One region of the Blautia segnis genome, then DNA from elsewhere that is predicted to be linked to it. Evidence: predicted binding sites of a transcription regulator. Region 1 holds the regulator's gene; the other holds the start of a gene.

Region 1 (10,639 bases):
TTGCCCGCTTTGTAAAAGAAAAAACTGGCGGCATGGACATTGTGTATGGCGGCGGCCTGAAACAGGCAAATGCGGCAATGCTGGCATCCATCCCAGAAATTGACGGAGGGCTGATCGCACTGACACGCTTCCAGGGCGAAATTGGTTACTACCCGGAGGAATATCTGGAAATTATTCAGTTATATCTTGGAGAATAAAAATCACAGAACAATCAGATTGGAGAAAAAGAATATGAAAATTGATTTTGAATATGGACAGGGAACCATGACAGCAGAGCTTCCGGATAATACGGATATTTTTATTCCAGGTGAGACTGTGCCGGATCCGGATTATATCCCGGAGGATAAACTGGAAGAGGCTTATCTTGACAGCCTGGCACATCCAATCGGAATGCCTACCTTATCAGAACTGGCGCACAAGGGAACTACTGTTACCATTATCGTGCCGGACCGCGTAAAAGGCGGCGAGCAGCCTACCAGCCACAGAAAGATGAGCATCAAATATATTCTGCAGGAGCTTTATAAAGCAGGCGTGGAGAAAAAGGATATCCTGTTCATTATTTCCAACGGCCTTCATCCAAGAAGCAAGGAGTCCGATGTAAAAGCTATTTTCGGAAAAGAGCTGTTTGACGAATTCTGGCACAGCGGACAGATCATCAGCCATGACAGCGAGGATCAGGAACATATGGTGTACCTTGGAACTACCCACAGGGGAGATCCGGTATACATGAACAAATATGTGTACGAATGCGACCTGCCAATCCTGATCGGACATGTACAGGGAAATCCATATGGCGGATATTCCGGCGGCTACAAGCACAGCGCAACCGGAATTACAAACTGGAGATGTATTGCAAGCCACCACGTTCCGTCTGTTATGCACAGACCTGATTTTACCCCGGTTAACGGCGGAAGCCTGATGCGCGATAAATTTAATGAGATCAGCATGCATATGGAAGAGAAAATGGGACATCCGTTCTTCTGCTGCGATGCAGTTCTGGATACCTGCTCCAGACAGATCGCCATCTATTCCGGCTATGCCAAAGAGATGATGCCTATCAGCTGGAAGATTGCAGATAAGCGTACCTATGTACACTGGGCTGAGAAAAAATATGATATTCTGGTATTTGGAATGCCTCAGAAATTCCACTATGGTGATGGAATGGGAACCAACCCCATCATGCTGATGCAGGCGCTGAGCGCACAGGTTCTGCGTTTTAAGAGAGTTATGAGCGACCACTGCGTCATCATCTGTTCCTCCATCTGCAACGGATATTTCCACGATGAATTATGGCCGTATTTAAGAGAGCAGTATGAGATGTTCCAGCATGACCATATGAATATTCTGCCGGATATGAACCGTTATGGTGAATATTTCGGAACAAACGAAGAGTACATCCGCAAATACCGTTTCTGCAATGCTTTCCATCCGTTCCACGGATTTTCCATGATGGCCTGCGGACATATTGCGGAGATGAACACCAGCGCCATCTATCTGGTTGGTGCACAGGAGCCGGGCTATGCAAGAGGAATGGGACTGAAGACCCGGGAGACCTTCGAGGAAGCATTAGAAGATGCCAAGAAGAAATTTGTAGGCGAGAATCCTAACATTCTGGCACTGCCTATGACCTTTAAGAAATCAGCTGTACATCTTTGCATGAAAAATCCTGAGGAAGACTGCATGGATGAATACGGACACCGCCATGGCGGATGCGGATGCTGCTAACCTGTGAATATAAAGTCACGGAGGAAGACTGGAAATGGATGAAAAACAAAAAGATAAGGGCTATGTACTGCGGAAGCTGTTTTTCGCTTCCCTGTACCTGAGCACCTTTACATTTGGCGGCGGTTACGTGATCGTAACCCTCCTGAAGGAGAAATTTGTGGATCAGTACCACTGGATCGATGAGGACGAAATGCTGGATCTGGTGGCCATTGCCCAGTCTTCTCCAGGAGCAATCGCAGTCAACGGGGCAATTGTAGTAGGATATAAGCTTGGAGGGATTCCCGGCATGCTGATGTGCGTGCTGGGGGCTATCATTCCGCCTATGGTGATCCTGTCCCTGATCTCTGTATTTTATGATGCATTTCGTTCCAATTATTATATTGCCGCGCTGTTAAAGGGAATGTCCGCCGGAGTGGGCGCAGTCATCATTTCCGTGGTATATGACATGGGCAAAAACGTGGTGAAATCAAAAGACTGGATCAACATTGTGATCATGATCGCCAGCTTTTGCGTCAGCTATTTTCTGAATGTGAATATTATATTCATTATTTTGGGCGTAGCTGCATTTGGATTTGTGCGGACACTGTTGAAGGAGGGTAAAAAACGATGATCTATCTTCAGCTGTTTTTAAGCTTTCTTCAGATCGGCGCCTTAAGCTTCGGCGGAGGTTATGCGGCTATGCCGCTGATACAGGAACAGGTGGTAACGTTACATGGATGGCTGTCTATGGAAGCGTTTACCGATCTTGTGACCATTGCGGAAATGACGCCGGGTCCCATTGCAGTGAATTCCGCCACCTTTGTAGGCACCCAGATTGCAGGCCCGGGCGGTGCGGTTGTGGCGACCCTTGGCTGCATCTTGCCTTCCTGCATAATCGTAACTTTATTGGCATATATTTACACGAAATACCGGAATATGTCTCTCCTGCAGGGAACACTGGCATCCCTTCGCCCGGCGGTTGTGGCAATGATCGCCAAAGCAGGAGTGACCATTCTGGTTTCTGCCTTTTTTATCAGCGGAACCATAGACCTTGTCCGGGAAAATGTCTGCATCCGAATGGTTGTGTTTTTCGGGGCAGCCCTGGTGCTCCTTCGGAAATTTAAAATGAACCCCATTCTTGTAATGGTCCTGTGCGGTGTGGCGAATATGATATTCTGCGGGGTAATGGGAATCTAAAAGGATATTTTGTCTGCAAGACAGCACCATGAAGGAAAAAACAACTGTTTTCTTGACATTGATGCGTGAATCGTGTAAGTTTTGTAGTAACTGTTTTGCGCATTGCAAAGCGTCCACCTGTAAAAGAAGTGGACGGTTATGCCGCAGGGAAAAAGTAAGGGAGGACGACAGTGTGAATATTTGCGTATATGGTGCCTCAAGTGCCCAGCTGAAGGACATTTATTATGAAAAAACACAGGAGCTTGGAAGAGCCATGGGAAAACGGGGCCATGGACTGGTGTTTGGCGGCGGAGCCACCGGAATGATGGGAGCAGCAGCCAGAGGCGTGTCAGAAGAGAATGGATACATACTTGGAATTGCGCCCCGCTTTTTTGACCAGCCCGGGGTACTGTATGAGAAATGCACGGAATTTATTTTTACCGAGACCATGCGGGAGCGCAAGCAGCTTCTGGAAGAAAAATCAGATGCCACTATTGTAGCGCCCGGAGGAATCGGTACTTATGAAGAATTTTTCGAGATCTTTACCCTGAAAAGCCTGAACCGGATCGACAGGCCCATTGTCCTCTACAATATTGACAGATATTATGACAGGATGAAGGAACTGCTGGAATATACTGCCAGGGAGAAGTTTATGGATTCTTCCATATTAGATCTGGTGGTATTTCTGGATGAGCCGGAGGCGATCCTGGATTACCTGGAAAACTACAGCAAATAAAGCAAATGAGATGTCAGAGAAAAATCCCTGTCCCAGGTTTGGGGCAGAAGGTATTTCCCTGACATCTTTTTTGCTGTTTGTCAGAGCGTGCAAAAAAAGTGTTCTCGTGATCTACATGCTCTAGAGCCTGTTTGAAAAATCATTCCTGCAATCTGCACGCCCCACTTTGCGGTATATTTCACCCGAATTCGGTTGTCGTAGCCCGCTACGACGCCCTCATCCGGGCAAAATCTCCCACAAATTGTGACGCACATCTTGCAGAAAGCCTTTTTCAAACACACTCTAAGGTAAAAACTATCAAAAAAGATGAAAAAAATTTGTAAAAAATATTGACAAAAAGAATGTTGAGGTGTATCTTAAGAGCATAGATGTTAGCACTCCTAAATAATGAGTGCTAACAAAAGGATTCGAAGAAGCCAGACGGGAATAGAAATCAGGTTTGACCGTCCGCTTTTCAGAAAGGAGCAGATATTTCATGGATGAAGTATTAGATGAGCGCAAACGGAAAATACTGAAAGCAATCATCAAGACTTATATGGAAACAGGTGAGCCGGTAGGTTCCAGAACCATTTCCAAGTATCCGGATTTGAATGTCAGCTCTGCTACGATCCGAAATGAGATGTCCGACCTGACGGATATGGGCTACATTGTACAGCCCCACACCTCAGCCGGAAGAATTCCATCAGATAAAGGCTATCGCCTTTATGTAGATGAGCTTACCAGGGAGAAGGAAGCTGAGATCGCAGAAATCCGTGATATGATGATTGAGAAATCAGACAAGATGGATAAGGTGTTGAAGCAGGTGGCCAAGGTCCTTGCCAATAATACCAATTACGCGACCATGGTTGCCGTTCCTCAGTACAGAGGAAGCACCCTGAAGTTCATACAGCTTTCACGTGTGAATGAGCGGCAGCTGATTGCCGTAGTTGTATGTGAAGGCAACGTCATCCGGAACCAGATCATTGATATTGAAGAGGAGATGGATGACCAGACGATCCTGAAGCTGAATCTTCTTCTTAACACCAACCTGAACGGTGTTCCCATTCAGGACATCAATCTTGGCATGATCGCCAGACTGAAGGAACAGGCTGGAAGCCACAGCGGTGTGGTTGCAAATGTGCTGGACGCAGTTGCAGCTACCATCCATGTGGATGAGGAAGATATGAAAGTATATACGTCAGGAGCAACCAACATATTCAAGTATCCTGAGCTTGCAGACACATCCAAAGCCAGCGAGCTGATCTCCACCTTCGAGGACAAACAGGAACTTGCGGATATGGTCCGTGGGGAAATGGGAGATTCGGAGAACACAGGAGTCCAGGTATACATCGGAGATGAAGTTCCGGTGCGGACCATGAAGGACTGCAGCGTGGTGACAGCCACCTACGAGCTTGGAGATGGAATGCGGGGAACCATTGGAATCATTGGTCCCAAGCGAATGGATTATGAGAATGTGGTGGACAGCCTGAAGAAATTAAAAGTCCAGCTTGATGAAATGGTAAATAAGAAAACCTAGAAAGGCGGTTGAAAGCGTGTCAGAAGAAATGAATAAAGAAGCCGAAGTACAGGAAGAAGCAGTTGACATTCCGGTAACTGACGGAAGCGAAGAAGAGGCAGCAGATACAGCCCAGGCAGCAGAAGAGGAAGCTTCTGATGATACAGCTGCTCCGGAAGAGACGGAACAGCAGCCAGAAGAGGCAGAATCTCAGAAAGAACCGGAAACCAAGACCAAAACTTCTTTCTTCGGCAAGAAGAAAAAAGAGAAAGATAAATTTGAACAGCAGATCGAGGATCTTACAGACAGACTGAAGCGCAGCATGGCGGAATTCGATAACTACCGTAAGAGAACGGAGAAAGAGAAATCCAGCATGTACATCATCGGTGCCAAGGACATCGTTGAGAAAATGCTTCCTATCGTGGATAACTTTGAGAGAGGTCTTGCACAGGCACCGGAGGATGATCCATTTGCAGAAGGCATGAAGATGATCTACAAGCAGATGATGACAGCCTTCGATGAGATGGGTGTGAAGCCGATCGAAGCTGTAGGCAAGGATTTTGATCCGAATCTGCACAACGCAGTCATGCATGTGGAAGACGAATCCGTAGGCGAGAACATTGTTGTTGAGGAATTCCAGAAGGGATACACTTACAAGGATTTCGTTGTAAGACACAGCATGGTAAAGGTTGCTAACTGACCGAAAGCAACTTAGTGAAGGCGAGCAGAATGCGAAGCCTAAACTTAGTGCGAGGTCGTTCGATCTCACTTAATGAGGGCAAGCCGCAGGCGCAGACCGAATTTAGTGAATCGAACTTCATTAAGACATTCACGAATTTCAGAACATAGATTGAAACAGGAGGAAAATTATCATGGGAAAAATCATTGGTATTGACTTAGGTACAACAAACAGCTGTGTAGCTGTTATGGAAGGTGGACAGCCAACCGTTATCGCAAATACAGAAGGATCCAGAACAACACCGTCAGTTGTAGCATTTACAAAGACAGGTGAGCGTCTGGTAGGTGAGCCTGCAAAACGTCAGGCAGTAACAAACGCAGAGAAAACAATCTCCTCCATCAAGAGAGAGATGGGTACAGATTACCGTGTAACAATCGATGACAAGAAATATTCCCCACAGGAAATTTCCGCTATGATCCTTCAGAAACTGAAAAAAGATGCAGAAGGATATCTTGGAGAGTCTGTTACAGAAGCAGTTATCACAGTTCCTGCATACTTCAACGATGCTCAGCGTCAGGCAACCAAAGATGCTGGTAAGATCGCAGGTCTTGATGTAAAGCGTATCATCAACGAGCCTACAGCAGCAGCTCTTGCATATGGTCTTGACAATGAGAAAGAGCAGAAAATCATGGTTTATGACCTTGGCGGCGGTACATTCGATGTTTCCATCATCGAGATCGGTGACGGCGTTATCGAGGTTCTTGCAACAGCTGGTAACAACCGTCTTGGCGGTGATGACTTCGATCAGAGAATCACAGACTACATGCTTTCCGAGTTCAAGAGAACTGAGGGCGTTGACTTAAGCAACGATAAGATGGCTCTTCAGAGACTGAAAGAAGCTGCTGAGAAAGCAAAGAAAGAGCTTTCTTCCGCAACAACAACCAATATCAACCTGCCATTCATCACAGCAACAGCTGAGGGACCGAAGCACTTTGATATGAACCTTACAAGAGCAAAATTTGATGAACTTACACATGACCTTGTTGAGAAGACAGCAGAGCCGGTACGCCGTGCACTTTCTGATGCAGGTCTTACCAATGCAGATCTTGGCCAGGTACTTCTGGTTGGCGGATCTACACGTATCCCGGCTGTACAGGACAAAGTAAGACAGCTGACAGGCAAAGAGCCAAGCAAGGCCCTGAACCCAGATGAGTGTGTTGCACTTGGTGCTTCTATCCAGGGCGGTAAGCTTTCCGGTGAGGCTGGTGCAGGTGACATCCTTCTTCTTGATGTTACTCCGCTTTCCCTGTCTATTGAGACAATGGGAGGTATTGCAACCCGTCTGATCGAGAGAAACACAACAATCCCGACCAAGAAGAGCCAGATCTTCTCCACAGCAGCAGACAATCAGACAGCTGTAGACATCAACGTATTACAGGGTGAGCGTCAGTTCGCGAAAGACAACAAGTCCCTTGGACAGTTCCGTCTGGATGGAATCCCGCCAGCACGTCGTGGTGTTCCGCAGATCGAGGTTACATTTGATATCGATGCCAACGGTATTGTAAATGTATCTGCTAAGGATCTTGGAACAGGTAAAGAGCAGCACATCACAATCACAGCTGGTTCCAACATGTCCGAGTCCGAAATCGACAAGGCTGTTAAGGAAGCTGCTGAGTTCGAAGCTCAGGATAAGAAACGTAAAGAGGCGATTGATACAAAGAACAATGCAGACTCCATGGTATTCCAGGTTGAGAATGCACTGAAGGAAGCAGGCGACAAGCTTGATGCAAATGATAAGGCTGCTGTAGAGGCTGACTTAAATGCATTAAAAGATATCCTTGCAAAATATACAAATACAGAAGATCTTGGCGATGCTCAGGTTGCAGAGATCAAAGCAGCTCAGGAGAAGATGATGGAAAGTGCTCAGAAGCTTTTCGCAAAGATGTATGAGGCACAGAACCCACAGGGCGGCGCTGGTCAGGCCGGACCGGACATGGGCGGAGCTTCCCAGGGCGGAAATGAAGCAGGCTACGGCGATGATGTTGTAGACGCTGACTACAAAGAAGTTTAATAAGTAATAATTTCATAAGTAAAGTTCCGGAATTCTGGAACAGGAACCAGCAGCCCGGCCGTGAGTTTTCATGACCGGGCAATGGCGGTAGAAGACACTAAAAGGATATGTCGCCCGTTGGTGACAGCAAAATGAAGACGTTAGGAAAAGAAAGAAATCATGGCTGATAAAAGAGATTACTACGAAGTCTTAGGCGTTGACAAAAACGCTGATGAGGCTACCTTAAAAAAAGCATATCGTCAGCTTGCCAAGAAGTATCATCCCGATGTGAATCCGGGAGATAAGGAAGCTGAAGCAAAATTCAAAGAGGCAACAGAGGCTTACAGCATCTTAAGTGACCCGGACAAGAGAAGACAGTACGACCAGTTTGGCCACGCTGCTTTTGAAAACGGAGGCGGTGGCGGAGCAGGAGGCTTCGGAGGCTTTGATTTCTCCGGTTCTGATATGGGTGACATTTTCGGAGATATCTTCGGAGATTTGTTCGGAGGCGGCGGAAGCCGCAGACGTGCCAACAATGGCCCTATGAAAGGTGCCAATCTGCGTGCGCGTGTGAACATCACCTTTGAGGACGCTGTATTTGGATGTGATAAAGAGCTTGAGATCACTTTGAAGGATGAGTGTACCACCTGTCATGGAACTGGAGCCAAGGCTGGTACTTCACCAGTTACCTGTCCGAAATGTAATGGTGAGGGACAGATCGTCTATACCCAGCAGTCCATGTTCGGTATGGTACGTAATGTACAGGTGTGCCCGGACTGTCATGGTTCCGGTAAGATCATCAAGGACAAATGTCCGGATTGCCGCGGTACCGGATACATTTCCAACCGCAAGAAGATCAAGGTATCCATTCCGGCTGGTATTGACAATGGCCAGAGCATCCGTATCCGTGATAAAGGCGAGCCAGGAACAAACGGCGGCCCAAGAGGAGATCTTCTTGTAGAAGTAAATGTAGGACGCCATCCGATTTTCCAGAGACAGGATATGAATATTTATTCTACTGCACCAATTACTTATGCACAGGCAGCACTTGGCGGTGAAGTGAAGCTGAACACAGTAGACGGTGAAATGCTCTATGAGGTGAAACCGGGAACCCAGACCGATACCAGAATCCGTCTGAAGGGCAAAGGTGTTCCGTCTCTTCGCAACAAGAATGTCCGCGGTGACCACTATGTTACACTGGTTGTCCAGGTACCGACCAATCTGAATGAGGAAGCCAAGGAAGCACTTCGCAAATTTGATGAGGCATGCGGAAACCGTCCTGCAGGCGGCACATCAGATGGTTCCGAGAAGTCCGAGAAAAAGAAAAAAAGCTTCATGGACAAATTAAAAGAGACCTTTGAAGAGTAAAAAACAGACTTTTTCCATAAAAGAATAAAGAAAAGGGGAGATATCCTCTTTTCTTTTTTTGTTACTTATTGTATATTAGAGAGTAGACGCAAGAATCCGGAAAGGAGTTTTGCATGAAAACAAAGAAAAAAGATGTGTTAAACAGATTTTTGCCGCTGTGGGCCATTCCTCCTCTTGTTACGATCCTGGCAGTGAATTGCCTGATCTACTGGGGAAGCAGCGCCCTTACAGCCAGTCGGTATCATTATGATTTTACAATGGCATTTGACAGGGCAGTTCCCTTACTGCCTGGCTTTGTGTGGGTTTATATTCTGGCTTTTCCGTTCTGGGCTGCTGGTTATATGCTGGCGGCAAGACGGGGAAAGGACATGTTTTACCGGTTTGTTGCAACCGATCTGACTATTCATCTGATTTGTTTTCTGATTTTTATTCTGGTACCGACCACCAACATCAGGCCGGAGATCGCAGGAGATACCATCTCCCAGAAGGTACTTCTTCTGGTCTATGCCCTGGATGGAGGAAGTGCTCCTTCCAATCTTTTCCCGTCTATTCACTGCTATGTAAGCTGGATGTGCTGGAAAGGTGTGGCAGGGTCTTCGGCTATTCCAAAATGGTATCAGAAATTTTCCATGGTGTTTGCGGTTCTGGTTATTATATCCACACAGGTTCTGAAACAGCATTATATTGTGGATGCGGTTCTGGCTCTGGTGCTGGTAGAGTTTTTCTGGAGATTCTACCAGAAAGGGCAGCGGCATAACTGGGTGGTAAAGATATTTGACCGGAAAAAAGAATGACAGATTTTATGACGGGGATTGCTTTCCCCAAATTTATAAAAACAATCAAGATTGGAGAATGAATATGAAGTGGAATCGCTTTACGATTAAAACCAAAACAGAGGCGGAGGATGTGATCATTTCCGCACTTGCAGACGTAGGCGTGGAGGGTGTTGAGATTCAGGACAAGCAGCCGCTTACTGAGACAGATAAGGAGCAGATGTTTGTGGATATTATGCCAGAAGGTCCTGCAGATGACGGAATTGCCTATCTGAATTTCTATCTGGAGGAGGATACAGAGGTGGAGCCTGTTCTGGAAAGAGTGCGCGGCGTTCTGGAGGAAGTGCGCGGATACATGGACATCGGCGAGGGCACCATCACCGAATCCCAGACTGAGGACAAGGACTGGATCAACAACTGGAAGGAATTTTTCCATCAGTTCTATGTGGATGATATCCTGATCGTTCCCTCCTGGGAAGAAGTGAAGGAAGAGGACAAGGACAAAATGATCCTTCACATTGATCCAGGCACTGCATTCGGAACCGGAATGCATGAGACCACCCAGCTGGTGATCCGTCAGCTGAAGAAATTTGTGACAAAGGATACCCAGATGCTGGATGTAGGAACCGGAAGCGGTATTCTTGGAATCGTAGCGCTG
Region 2 (10,639 bases), on a different contig from region 1:
TCAAATATACTCCAACCTGGCCCAGATCTTTTATGCCGACCCAGCAGAGCCAGAGAAATCTGATCGCAAGAATGAAACTGATTCCGGTACATAAACTGATTAAGGATAAGAGCCTTCTGATGATCGATGACTCTATTGTAAGGGGAACCCAGCTTCGTGAGACAACAGAATTCCTTTACAACAACGGTGCCAAGGAGGTGCATATCCGTCCGGCATGTCCGCCGCTTTTATATGGATGCAAGTACCTGAATTTCTCCCGCTCCAAATCCGAGATGGATCTGATCACAAGACGTGTGATCGCAAAGCGTGAGGGAGACAATGTGTCCGATAAGATCCTGCAGGACTATGCAAATCCGGATTCCACCAACTATAAGGAAATGCTGGAGGAAATCCGCAGCGAGCTGAATTTCACATCCCTGAAATATCATCGCCTGGATGACCTGAAGAAATCCATTGACATTGAACCATGCAAGCTTTGCACTTATTGCTGGAACGGACAGGAGTAAACCTGTTTTCCAAGGAGGTAACTGCGTATGAAAAAGCATAACAAAGACGTGCTTCGGGCAACTTTGTTTGCGCTGATTGCCATATTTATTATGATCGGGGCTGCCGGCCTTCTGTTTGCCGAGCACAAAAAGAAGCTGCAGAAGGAGCAGCAGAAGAATGCGGCCATTGAGGCACTGGAAAAGGTTCCTACGGTGACGCCCACTCCGGCGGTAACTGCTACGCCTACTCCGGAGCCGACTGCTACGGTAACGCCGACACCGGTTATTACGCGTGCGCCTGCTTTTGATGCAAATGATTACTATGGAATGTGGTACAGTAAGGACGGCCTGGCGTGTCTGAATATTGAGGAGCTGACCCTGAAGTCTGTTTCCTATTCTTTTTCCCAGGCCTCTGACAGCGCAGGCACTAAGGTGAGCGAAGCCTCCGGCACAGCCAAGGTTGCAGGAAATGCAGCGAAGATTTCCTTTACGGATTCCTGGGGCAATAAGGTCAGCGGAAATATGACCTTTGACCAGGGCAAGCTTTATCTGAAGCTTAGCACGACCCAGATCGCTGACGGAGCAGGCATGTCTCCTTCTGTGGATGAGGTGCTTACAAGGGAACAGAATACAGCTGCAGCTGCGCCGACTCCTACTGCGTCCGTAAGCGGGGACATTGCAGACCGGGATTATATTTTCCCGGACAGCGACAGCCGCTATCTCACAGATGCGGATCTGGAGGGATATTCTTCTTCTGAGCTGGAGCTTGCGAAAAATGAGATTTATGCCCGGCACGGCAGGAAGTTTGTGACGCCAAGGATCGCAGACTACTTTAACAGCAAATCCTGGTACAAGGGAACGGAGGATCCGGAGACTTTTGACAACAATCAGGGGTATATTTTCAATGAATATGAGGTGGCCAACATTTCCAAAATCGCAGATACAGAGGAACAACGCCGAAGTGAAGGCGAGTAGAGAATAAAAGAGGTGTTGCCCTTTGAAAAGAGGGCAGATGTGAGGGGGGAAATCAGTTTTCCCCCTTATTTTGGCATTTTCTTCTTGTCAGTGCGGCCTACCAGATAATCAATACTGGTTTCATAGTAGTTGGCCAGACGGATCAGCATTTCGATGGGAATATTCCGTGAGCCTGTTTCGTAATGAGAATAGGAACGCTGGCTGATGTGGAGAATCTCACTGATCTGCTTCTGAGACAGGTCAGCGTCTGTTCTCAGATCCTGAATTCGCTGAAATTTCATGGGTTCACCTCTTTTTCTTCTGTAATTTCAAAAAGTATAAATCAGAACGAAATGCACTATTGCAATACAGAGCAAAATGGGCTATAATAAATTTTATATATCTTTTTATCATATCTTTTGATCTTTTACTCGTTTATATTCCAGGGAGACATTGAAATGGCAGAATCGTTTTGGAATCGGGGAGGAACGGTGTCTGCAGAAAGGAAAAAATTTGTTTGCAAGTGTAATGTCAGCGGCAATTTCCGGGATGGAAGTTTGTCCGGTGAATGTGGAAGCGGATGTCAGTGACGGGCTTCCCTGTTTTACTATGGTTGGGTTTCCAAGCACACAGGTGAAGGAGGCTCAGGACCGGGTGCGCACAGCCCTTCGCAACAACGGCATCAGCCTGCCGCCCAAAAGAGTGACGGTGAATTTGGCACCTGCTGACTTAAGAAAAGAAGGGGCAGGCTTTGACCTTCCCGTGGCGGCAGCAGTGCTTGGTGCATCTGGTTTTCTGGAGCCAAAGCAGTTGAACGGGGCGATGCTTATGGGGGAAATCAGCTTAAGCGGTGAGGTAAGAAGTGTTTCCGGGGTGCTGCCAAGGGTGATCCGGGCCAGGGAGCTGGGGTGCAGATACTGTATGGTCCCTTTTGGAAATCTGGAGGAAGCCAGGCTTGTGCGGGACATGAAGGTGATCGGGGTGAGAAATATAACGGAAATGGTGAACTTTCTTGCAGATCCGGACAGCTTCAAACAGGAACAGACAGGCGAAGAAGGGAGGGCACTGGAAGAACAGACCCAGGCAGATTTCATGGAGATCTGCGGACAGGAAAGCGCCAGGCGGGCAGCCGAAATTGCAGTCAGCGGATTTCACAATATCCTGTTTATCGGGCCTCCTGGAACAGGCAAAACCATGCTGGCAAGAAGAATTCCAACGATCATGCCCTCCCTTACCTTTGAGGAAAGCCTGGAGCTGACCAAAATCTACAGCGTGGCAGGACTTTTAACCCCCAAAAGGCCCTTGATCCGGGCAAGGCCCTTCCGCAGCCCTCACCACACCAGCTCTGCGGCCTCCCTTGCTGGCGGCGGAAAAATTCCAGGACCAGGCGAGGTGACGCTGGCCCACAGAGGCGTTCTGTTTCTGGATGAGATGCCGGAATTTTCCAGAAGAGGACTGGAGGTGCTGCGCCAGCCTTTGGAGGATAAGCAGATCCAGCTTTCCCGGGCAAGCGGAACCTATGTGTTTCCGGCAGGATTTATTCTGGTGGCAGCTATGAATCCCTGTCCCTGCGGGTACTACCCGGATATGAACAAATGCAGGTGCAGTCCGGGAGAGGTGAGCCATTATCTTCATAAGCTAAGCCAGCCCCTTCTGGAACGAATCGACCTTTGCGCAGATGTGCCGCCTGTGGATTTTTCCCAGATTTCCTGTGTAAAGCCGGGTGAGAGCTCTGCCGTGATCCGGGAAAGAGTGGAACGGGTCCGGCAGATCCAAAGCAAACGGTATGAAAAGGAGCCGATCTGTTTCAATGGGGAGCTGTCCGGCAAACAGATCCAAAAATACTGCGTGCTCACTGAGCATGCCTTTAAGATGGCCCAGAATGCGTTTGAACTGATGGATTTAAGTGCCCGTTCCTACCACAGGATCCTGAAGGTTTCCAGAACCATTGCGGACATGGAGGGGGAGGAGGAAATCCATTCCAGACATGTTGCGGAAGCTCTTACTTACAGGGCATTTGATAAAAAATACAAATGATGCCGGAAGAAGTATTCATAAAAAAGAGCTTTTGGAGGTATTTTAGAATGGAAGAAAGGAAGAAATACGAAATACACTGGGTAAACAGGGAGGATGCGAACTTTCCGGAGCGGCTGAAAAAGCTTACCGGCATGCCGAAAAAGCTGTACTATATTGGAAACCTGCCGGATCCGGCAAAGCCTTCGGCAGCAGTTGTGGGGGCAAGAATGAGCAGCCCTTACGGAAGATGCCAGGCATTTAAGTATGCAAGGACTATGGCAGAGCATGGCGTGCAGATCATAAGCGGCATGGCCAGAGGAATTGATTCGGAGGGGCATAAGGGAGCACTGGATACGGATACGCCTACCTTTGCTGTCCTGGGAAGCGGCGTGGATGTGTGCTATCCGGAATCCAACCGCCGGCTTTATGAGCGGATTCTGGAAAAGGGCGGCGGAATCATCAGTGAGCTTCCCCCTGGAACAAAGCCCCAGAACTGGACATTTCCTGCAAGAAACCGGATCATCAGCGCCCTTTCAGATGCAGTACTTGTGGTGGAGGCAAAGGAACAGAGCGGTTCCCTGATCACAGCAAACTTTGCCTTGGAGCATGGACACAGTGTTTACGCAGTGCCGGGGGCTGTGACAGATGAGCTGAGCCGGGGCTGCAACAAGCTGATTTTTGACGGCGCAGGCATTGCCTACACTCCGGAGATCATGTTGATGGAGTGGGGAATCCAGGTGGAAAATCCTCCTGCAAATATACAAAAAAAGAAGTTGGGGCTTGCGCCGGATTTGGATTTGGTGTATAGTGGTCTCGATTTACGACCTGAAAATATGGATCATATCATAAGAAAAACAGGCTTTTCAGCAGCAAAGGTCTGCACCATTCTCACGGAATTACAGCTTATGGGGCTGGTGCAGGAGACAGGAAGAAAATATTGCCGGGTGCCAGAGAACTGATCTGCATCCGGCGAAAATATGGCAGCTGTGAAAGGATTGGTTAAGGTTATTGTGCCCGGGGCGGACAGTAGCTGGTAAGCAAGCAGCTGCGCAATATGAATACAAAGTAGGAGAGGTAGTATGGCTAAATATCTGGTGATAGTTGAGTCACCTGCAAAAGTAAAGACAATAAAGAAATTTCTTGGGGCAAATTATGATGTGGAGGCTTCCAACGGCCATGTGCGTGATTTTCCCAAGAGTCAGTTTGGAATAGATGTGGAGAATGATTTCGAGCCGAAATACATTACCATCCGTGGAAAGGGCGAGCTGCTTGCCAAGCTTCGCAAGGCAGCCAAGAAGGCAGATAAGATTTATCTTGCAACTGACCCTGACCGTGAGGGAGAGGCCATTTCCTGGCATCTGATGCAGGCTCTGAAGGAGGATCCGGACAAAATGCACCGAATCACCTTCAACGAGATCACCAAAACTGCAGTAAAGGATTCCCTGAAGCACGCAAGAGGCCTGAACATGAACCTTGTGGATGCGCAGCAGGCAAGAAGAATGCTGGACCGTATGGTTGGATATACCATCAGCCCCCTTCTGTGGGCAAAGGTAAAAAGAGGCTTAAGTGCAGGCCGTGTACAGTCTGTGGCTCTTCGAATCATCTGTGACAGGGAAGAAGAGATCAACTCTTTCATTCCGGAAGAGTACTGGAGCTTATCCGGAGAATTTCTGGTAGACGGGGAGAAGAAGCCTCTGGAAGCCAAATTCTATGGAACAGACAAGAAGATGGATATCCATAACAAGGCAGAGATGGATGCCATCCTTGAGAATCTGAAAGATGAGGAGTTCGAGATCTCCGAGGTAAAGAAGGGGGAAAGAATTAAGAATGCTCCCCTGCCGTTTACCACCAGTACCCTGCAGCAGGAGGCTTCCAAGACCCTGAATTTTTCCACCCAGAAGACCATGCGTCTGGCGCAGCAGCTTTATGAGGGCGTTGACATTAAGGGAAGCGGCACTGTGGGTGTGATCACCTATCTTCGTACCGATTCCGTCCGTATTTCCGATGAGGCGGATGCTGCGGCAAGAAGCTATATCGGCAGCCAGTACGGGGAGAACTATGTGTCTGAAGCTGCCAAGACCGTGAAGAAGGGACAGAAGATCCAGGATGCCCATGAGGCCATTCGTCCTACTGACATCAGCCGTACGCCTGTACAGATCAAAGAATCCCTGACCAGGGACCAGTTCCGCCTTTATCAGCTGATCTGGAAGCGCTTTACTGCAAGCCGCATGGCTCCAGCCAGATATGAAACCACTTCCGTAAAGGTTTCCGGCGGGGAATATACCTTTACCGTATCTGCCTCAAAGGTGGCATTTGACGGTTTCCTTTCCGTGTACATGCAGGAAGAGGATATGAAGAAGAGCAATGTGCTCAGCCAGAGCCTTACCAAGGGCATGAAACTGAATTTAAAGGAATTAAAGCCGGAGCAGCATTTTACCCAGCCGCCGGCACATTATACAGAGGCTTCCCTGGTTAAGACCATGGAGGAGCTTGGAATCGGACGTCCAAGTACCTATGCGCCAACCATTACCACCATTATCAGCCGCCGCTATGTTTCCAAGGAGCAGCGCAACCTGTATGTGACAGAGCTTGGTGAAGTGGTAAACAGCATTATGAAGCAGGCATTTCCAAGTATTGTGGATGTGAATTTCACCGCGACTATGGAAGGGCTTCTTGACTGCGTGGAGAATGGCACTGTCCAGTGGAAGACCGTTGTGCGCAATTTCTACCCGGATCTGAAGCATGATGTGGATGCAGCACAGGAAGAGCTTGAGAAGGTGGACATCCATGACGAGGAGACCGATGTGGTCTGTGACAGCTGCGGACGCCATATGGTGATCAAATATGGTCCTCACGGAAGATTTCTTGCCTGCCCGGGTTTCCCGGAATGCAGAAATACCAAGCCATACTACGAGAAGATTGGCGTAGCCTGCCCGAAATGCGGCAAGGAAGTAGTCCTGAAAAAGACGAAAAAAGGCCGTAAGTACTACGGCTGTGAGGATAATCCGGAGTGCGATTTCATGTCCTGGCAGAAGCCGTCTGACAAGAAATGTCCGGTTTGCGGAAGCTACATGGTAGAGAAAGGCAATAAGCTGGTGTGCAGCCAGGAAACCTGCAGCTACGTGGAGCCTAAGCCAAAGGAAGAAAAAGAAGACTAAGAAGTGCTGAAGTCTGAATGATAAATGGATAAAATGTCTCCCTGCCGCCTGGCGGGGAGATTTTTTGTACGTTTTTGGAAGCAAAAACCGGAAACCGATTACTGATGTTGTTTGGTGAATAGTTCCAAAAACGTTATATTTTCAGAAAAGCTAAACAAAATTGAAAAATAGTAAAAAATAGCTTGTAAATAGTTCGAAAAACGTGTAGTATTAGGGTAACAAGTGAATTTTACGGAACAAAAGCGAAGGGAGGACAAAATGAGCGTTCAGTTACTTGATAAAACTAGAAAAATCAATAAGCTTCTGCACAACAGCAGTTCCAGTAAGGTGGTATTTAACGATATCTGTCAGGTCCTGATGGACACTTTAAGTTCTAATATCCTTGTTCTCAGCAAGAAAGGGAAGGTGCTTGGCGTAAGCTTCTGCCCTGGTGTTGAGGAGATACAGGAACTGATTGCAGATGAGGTTGGCGGTCATGTTGACCCTCTTCTCAACGAGAGATTTCTGGGAGTTCTGTCCACCAAGGAGAATGTGAATCTTCAGACACTGGGCTTTGAGCATGTTTCCAGCAGTTATCAGGGAATCATCAATCCTATCGATATTGCAGGAGAGCGTCTTGGAACCGTGTTTATGTACCGCAAGGACAATCCTTACGACATTGAGGATATTATTGTCAGCGAATACGGCACCACAGTCGTTGGACTTGAGATGATGCGTGCCGTACACGAGGAGAATGCGGAGGAGGACCGTAAGAAACAGGTTGTGAAGTCTGCGTTTAATACCCTTTCCTTCTCTGAACTGGAAGCCATCATCCATATTTTTGATGAGCTGGACGGAGACGAGGGAATTCTTGTAGCAAGCAAGATTGCAGACCGGGTAGGCATTACCAGATCCGTTATCGTCAATGCACTGCGCAAGTTTGAGAGTGCAGGGGTTATTGAATCCCGTTCTTCCGGCATGAAGGGAACTTATATCAAGGTTCTCAATGAGGTTATTTTCGATGAGCTTGAGGAGATCAAGGCACAGAGAAATAAGAAAGCCTGAGAAGAAAGGTGCTTTCCTGCACCACACATAGTACGAAAATACAAAAGCTGATTTTTTTGCGGAAAAGCTGCATAGAATATATGCGTGCCTGTTTTTGCGGAAAGGGTCAGCTTTTTTTCTGCGTAAAGAATCCTGTGTGAAAATTTCAGAAAATTATAAAAGTGAGAAAATAAGAGAAAATAAAAGAATAAATGAGTATAAGAAAGAATATACTTAAAAATACAACAATGAAAAGAGTTGCACAAAAAGCAATAATTCAATAATATAATGGACAGTAGTTAGCACTCGATAATAATGAGTGCTAGTAAATCATAGAAAGAAAGAAATCTAAAGGAGGAAATAGATCATGAAATTAGTTCCATTAGGTGACAGAGTTGTATTAAAACAGTTAGAAGCAGAAGAAACAACCAAATCCGGTATTGTTCTTCCGGGACAGGCTCAGGAGAAGCCACAGCAGGCAGAAGTAATCGCTGTAGGACCTGGCGGAGTTGTGGATGGTAAAGAAGTAAAAATGGAAGTTGCTGTAGGAGACAAGGTTATCTATTCCAAATATTCAGGAACAGAGGTAAAGCTTGACAACGAAGAGTATATTATCGTAAAACAGAGTGATATCCTTGCAATTGTAAAATAATAGCCGCAAAAGTAGGAAAACAGGAGGATTGATTTATCATGGCAAAAGAGATTAAATATGGCGCAGAAGCCAGAACAGCATTAGAGGCTGGTGTAAATAAACTGGCTGATACCGTTAGAGTAACACTTGGACCGAAAGGAAGAAACGTAGTACTTGACAAACAGTTCGGTGCTCCGCTTATTACAAACGATGGTGTTACAATTGCAAAAGAAATCGAGCTTGAGGATGCTTTTGAGAACATGGGTGCTCAGCTGATCAAAGAGGTTGCATCCAAGACAAATGACGTAGCTGGTGATGGTACTACAACTGCTACTGTACTTGCTCAGTCAATGGTTCACGAAGGAATGAAGAATCTTGCAGCAGGTGCGAACCCGATCGTTATGAGACGCGGTATGAAGAAGGCAACTGACGCTGCTGTAGAAGCAATCAAGAATATGAGCCAGAAAGTAAGCGGAAAGAAACAGATCGCAAACGTTGCATCTATTTCCGCTGGTGACAAAGAGGTTGGAGAGCTTGTTGCAAATGCAATGGAGAAGGTTTCCAATGACGGCGTTATCACTGTAGAAGAGTCCAAGACCATGCATACAGAGCTTGACCTGGTAGAAGGTATGCAGTTTGACCGCGGATACATTTCCGCATATATGTCTACTGATATGGAGAAAATGGAAGCAACTCTTGAAGATCCATACATCCTGATCACAGACAAGAAGATTTCCAACATCCAGGAAGTTCTTCCGTTACTGGAGCAGATCGTACAGGCTGGCGCAAAACTTCTCATCATCGCTGAGGACGTTGAGGGCGAGGCTCTTACAACACTTATCGTAAACAAATTAAGAGGAACCTTCCAGGTAGTAGCTGTCAAAGCTCCTGGCTATGGCGACAGAAGAAAAGAAATGCTTCAGGATATCGCAATCCTTACAGGCGGTACTGTAATCTCTGATGAGGTTGGCCTGGAACTGAAAGATGCTACAATGGCTCAGTTAGGACGTGCAAAATCCGTTAAGGTTGCAAAGGAGACAACTGTTATCGTTGATGGTATGGGCGACAAGGATCAGATCGCAAACCGTGTTGCTCAGATCCGTGCTCAGATCGAGGAGACAAAATCTGATTTCGACAGAGAGAAACTTCAGGAAAGACTTGCAAAACTGGCAGGCGGCGTAGCAGTTGTACGTGTTGGTGCAGCTACTGAGACAGAGATGAAAGAGGCTAAGCTTCGTATGGAAGATGCTCTTGCAGCTACCAGAGCAGCAGTGGAAGAGGGAATCATCGCAGGCGGCGGTTCCGCATACATCCACGCTTCCAAAGAGGTTGCAAAGCTTGCAGCTGAACTTGAGGGAGATGAGAAGACTGGTGCAAACATCATTCTGAAAGCACTGGAAGCTCCGCTGTTCCGCATTGCAGCAAACGCTGGCCTTGAAGGCGCAGTCATTATCAACAAAGTAAGAGAGTCTGAGCCAGGCGTTGGTTTTGATGCTCTGAATGAGAAATATGTAAACATGGTAGACGAGGGTATCCTGGATCCTGCAAAGGTTACAAGAAGCGCTCTTCAGAACGCAACAAGCGTTGCATCTACTCTGCTTACAACAGAATCTGTTGTTGCAAATATCAAAGAGGATGCTCCGGCAATGCCAGCAGGCGGCCAGGGTATGGGCATGATGTAATAAAAAGTCCTGGAGATTTTACAACAATTCACTAAAAGTTTAGAATTAGAGAGGGTCGGTGTCATAGACGCTGGCCCTTTTGTGTGTTATACTAATGCTTAATTTTAGAAACAAAGGAGAACAGTAATATGAGTGATTTGTATTCAGAACTGCTTGTCAAAAAAGAGCGGACCATGAAGGACAAGCTGATGAAGGGCGGAATGATCGCACTGGTTGTGATCTTCGGCCTGGCAGGAATTTTATTTATGCCCCTGCTTCTTTTTGTGGCCATCGCACTTGGCATTGTGGCCTACTTTGTAGTCATTCCCGGCACAGACCTGGAATTTGAGTACCTGTTTGTCAACGGAGAGCTTGACATTGACAAGATCATGGCCAAGTCCAAACGAAAAAGAGTAAAGAACTTAAACATTTCAGAATGTGATCTGATGGCACCTCTTAACTCCCACAGAATGGACTATTACAACAGCAATCAGAAGCTGAAAATACAGGATTTTTCTTCTGGAAATCCTGAACATAAGCGCTTCGCGATTATTGCCCGTGATGGTGCAGATACCTGTAAGGTAATCATTGAGCCAGATGAAACATTGGCAAAAACCATGAGAAATACCGCTCCCAGCAAGGTATTTTTGGATTAATTTACTGGATTGACACCTTTTTAGTTTTTTGCTACACTAATCTACAAACCAAAAG

Evidence for each region. The regulator HrcA, encoded in region 1, represses chaperone genes, less so after heat shock. The targets are predictions, from matches to a motif close to TGTTAGCACTCNNNNNNNNNGAGTGCTAACA.
Region 2: groES (co-chaperone GroES) is a predicted target of HrcA. The motif match lies at 7,934-7,964, and genes of this name have one in related genera.

What each region holds. Positions count from the first base shown of each region.
Region 1 covers NZ_JACOOT010000012.1:50,600-61,238, forward strand. Annotated here, with positions in the region: gene H8S54_RS05485 (triose-phosphate isomerase family protein) at 1-197, shown strand, start outside; gene H8S54_RS05490 (lactate racemase domain-containing protein) at 232-1,725, shown strand; gene H8S54_RS05495 (chromate transporter) at 1,760-2,335, shown strand; gene H8S54_RS05500 (chromate transporter) at 2,332-2,901, shown strand; gene H8S54_RS05505 (LOG family protein) at 3,074-3,616, shown strand; gene H8S54_RS18815 (DUF6783 domain-containing protein) at 3,697-3,858, opposite strand; gene H8S54_RS18820 (DUF6783 domain-containing protein) at 3,790-3,939, shown strand; gene hrcA (heat-inducible transcriptional repressor HrcA) at 4,092-5,132, shown strand; gene grpE (nucleotide exchange factor GrpE) at 5,161-5,811, shown strand; gene dnaK (molecular chaperone DnaK) at 5,984-7,861, shown strand; gene dnaJ (molecular chaperone DnaJ) at 8,021-9,208, shown strand; gene H8S54_RS05530 (phosphatase PAP2 family protein) at 9,322-10,002, shown strand; gene prmA (50S ribosomal protein L11 methyltransferase) at 10,067-10,639, shown strand, end outside.
Region 2 covers NZ_JACOOT010000027.1:5,234-15,872, reverse strand. Annotated here, with positions in the region: gene H8S54_RS11845 (amidophosphoribosyltransferase) at 1-506, shown strand, start outside; gene H8S54_RS11840 (YARHG domain-containing protein) at 534-1,460, shown strand; gene H8S54_RS11835 (helix-turn-helix domain-containing protein) at 1,526-1,741, opposite strand; gene H8S54_RS11830 (YifB family Mg chelatase-like AAA ATPase) at 1,893-3,476, shown strand; gene dprA (DNA-processing protein DprA) at 3,524-4,414, shown strand; gene topA (type I DNA topoisomerase) at 4,535-6,613, shown strand; gene codY (GTP-sensing pleiotropic transcriptional regulator CodY) at 6,872-7,657, shown strand; gene groES (co-chaperone GroES) at 8,004-8,288, shown strand; gene groL (chaperonin GroEL) at 8,327-9,949, shown strand; gene H8S54_RS11800 (DUF6106 family protein) at 10,078-10,584, shown strand.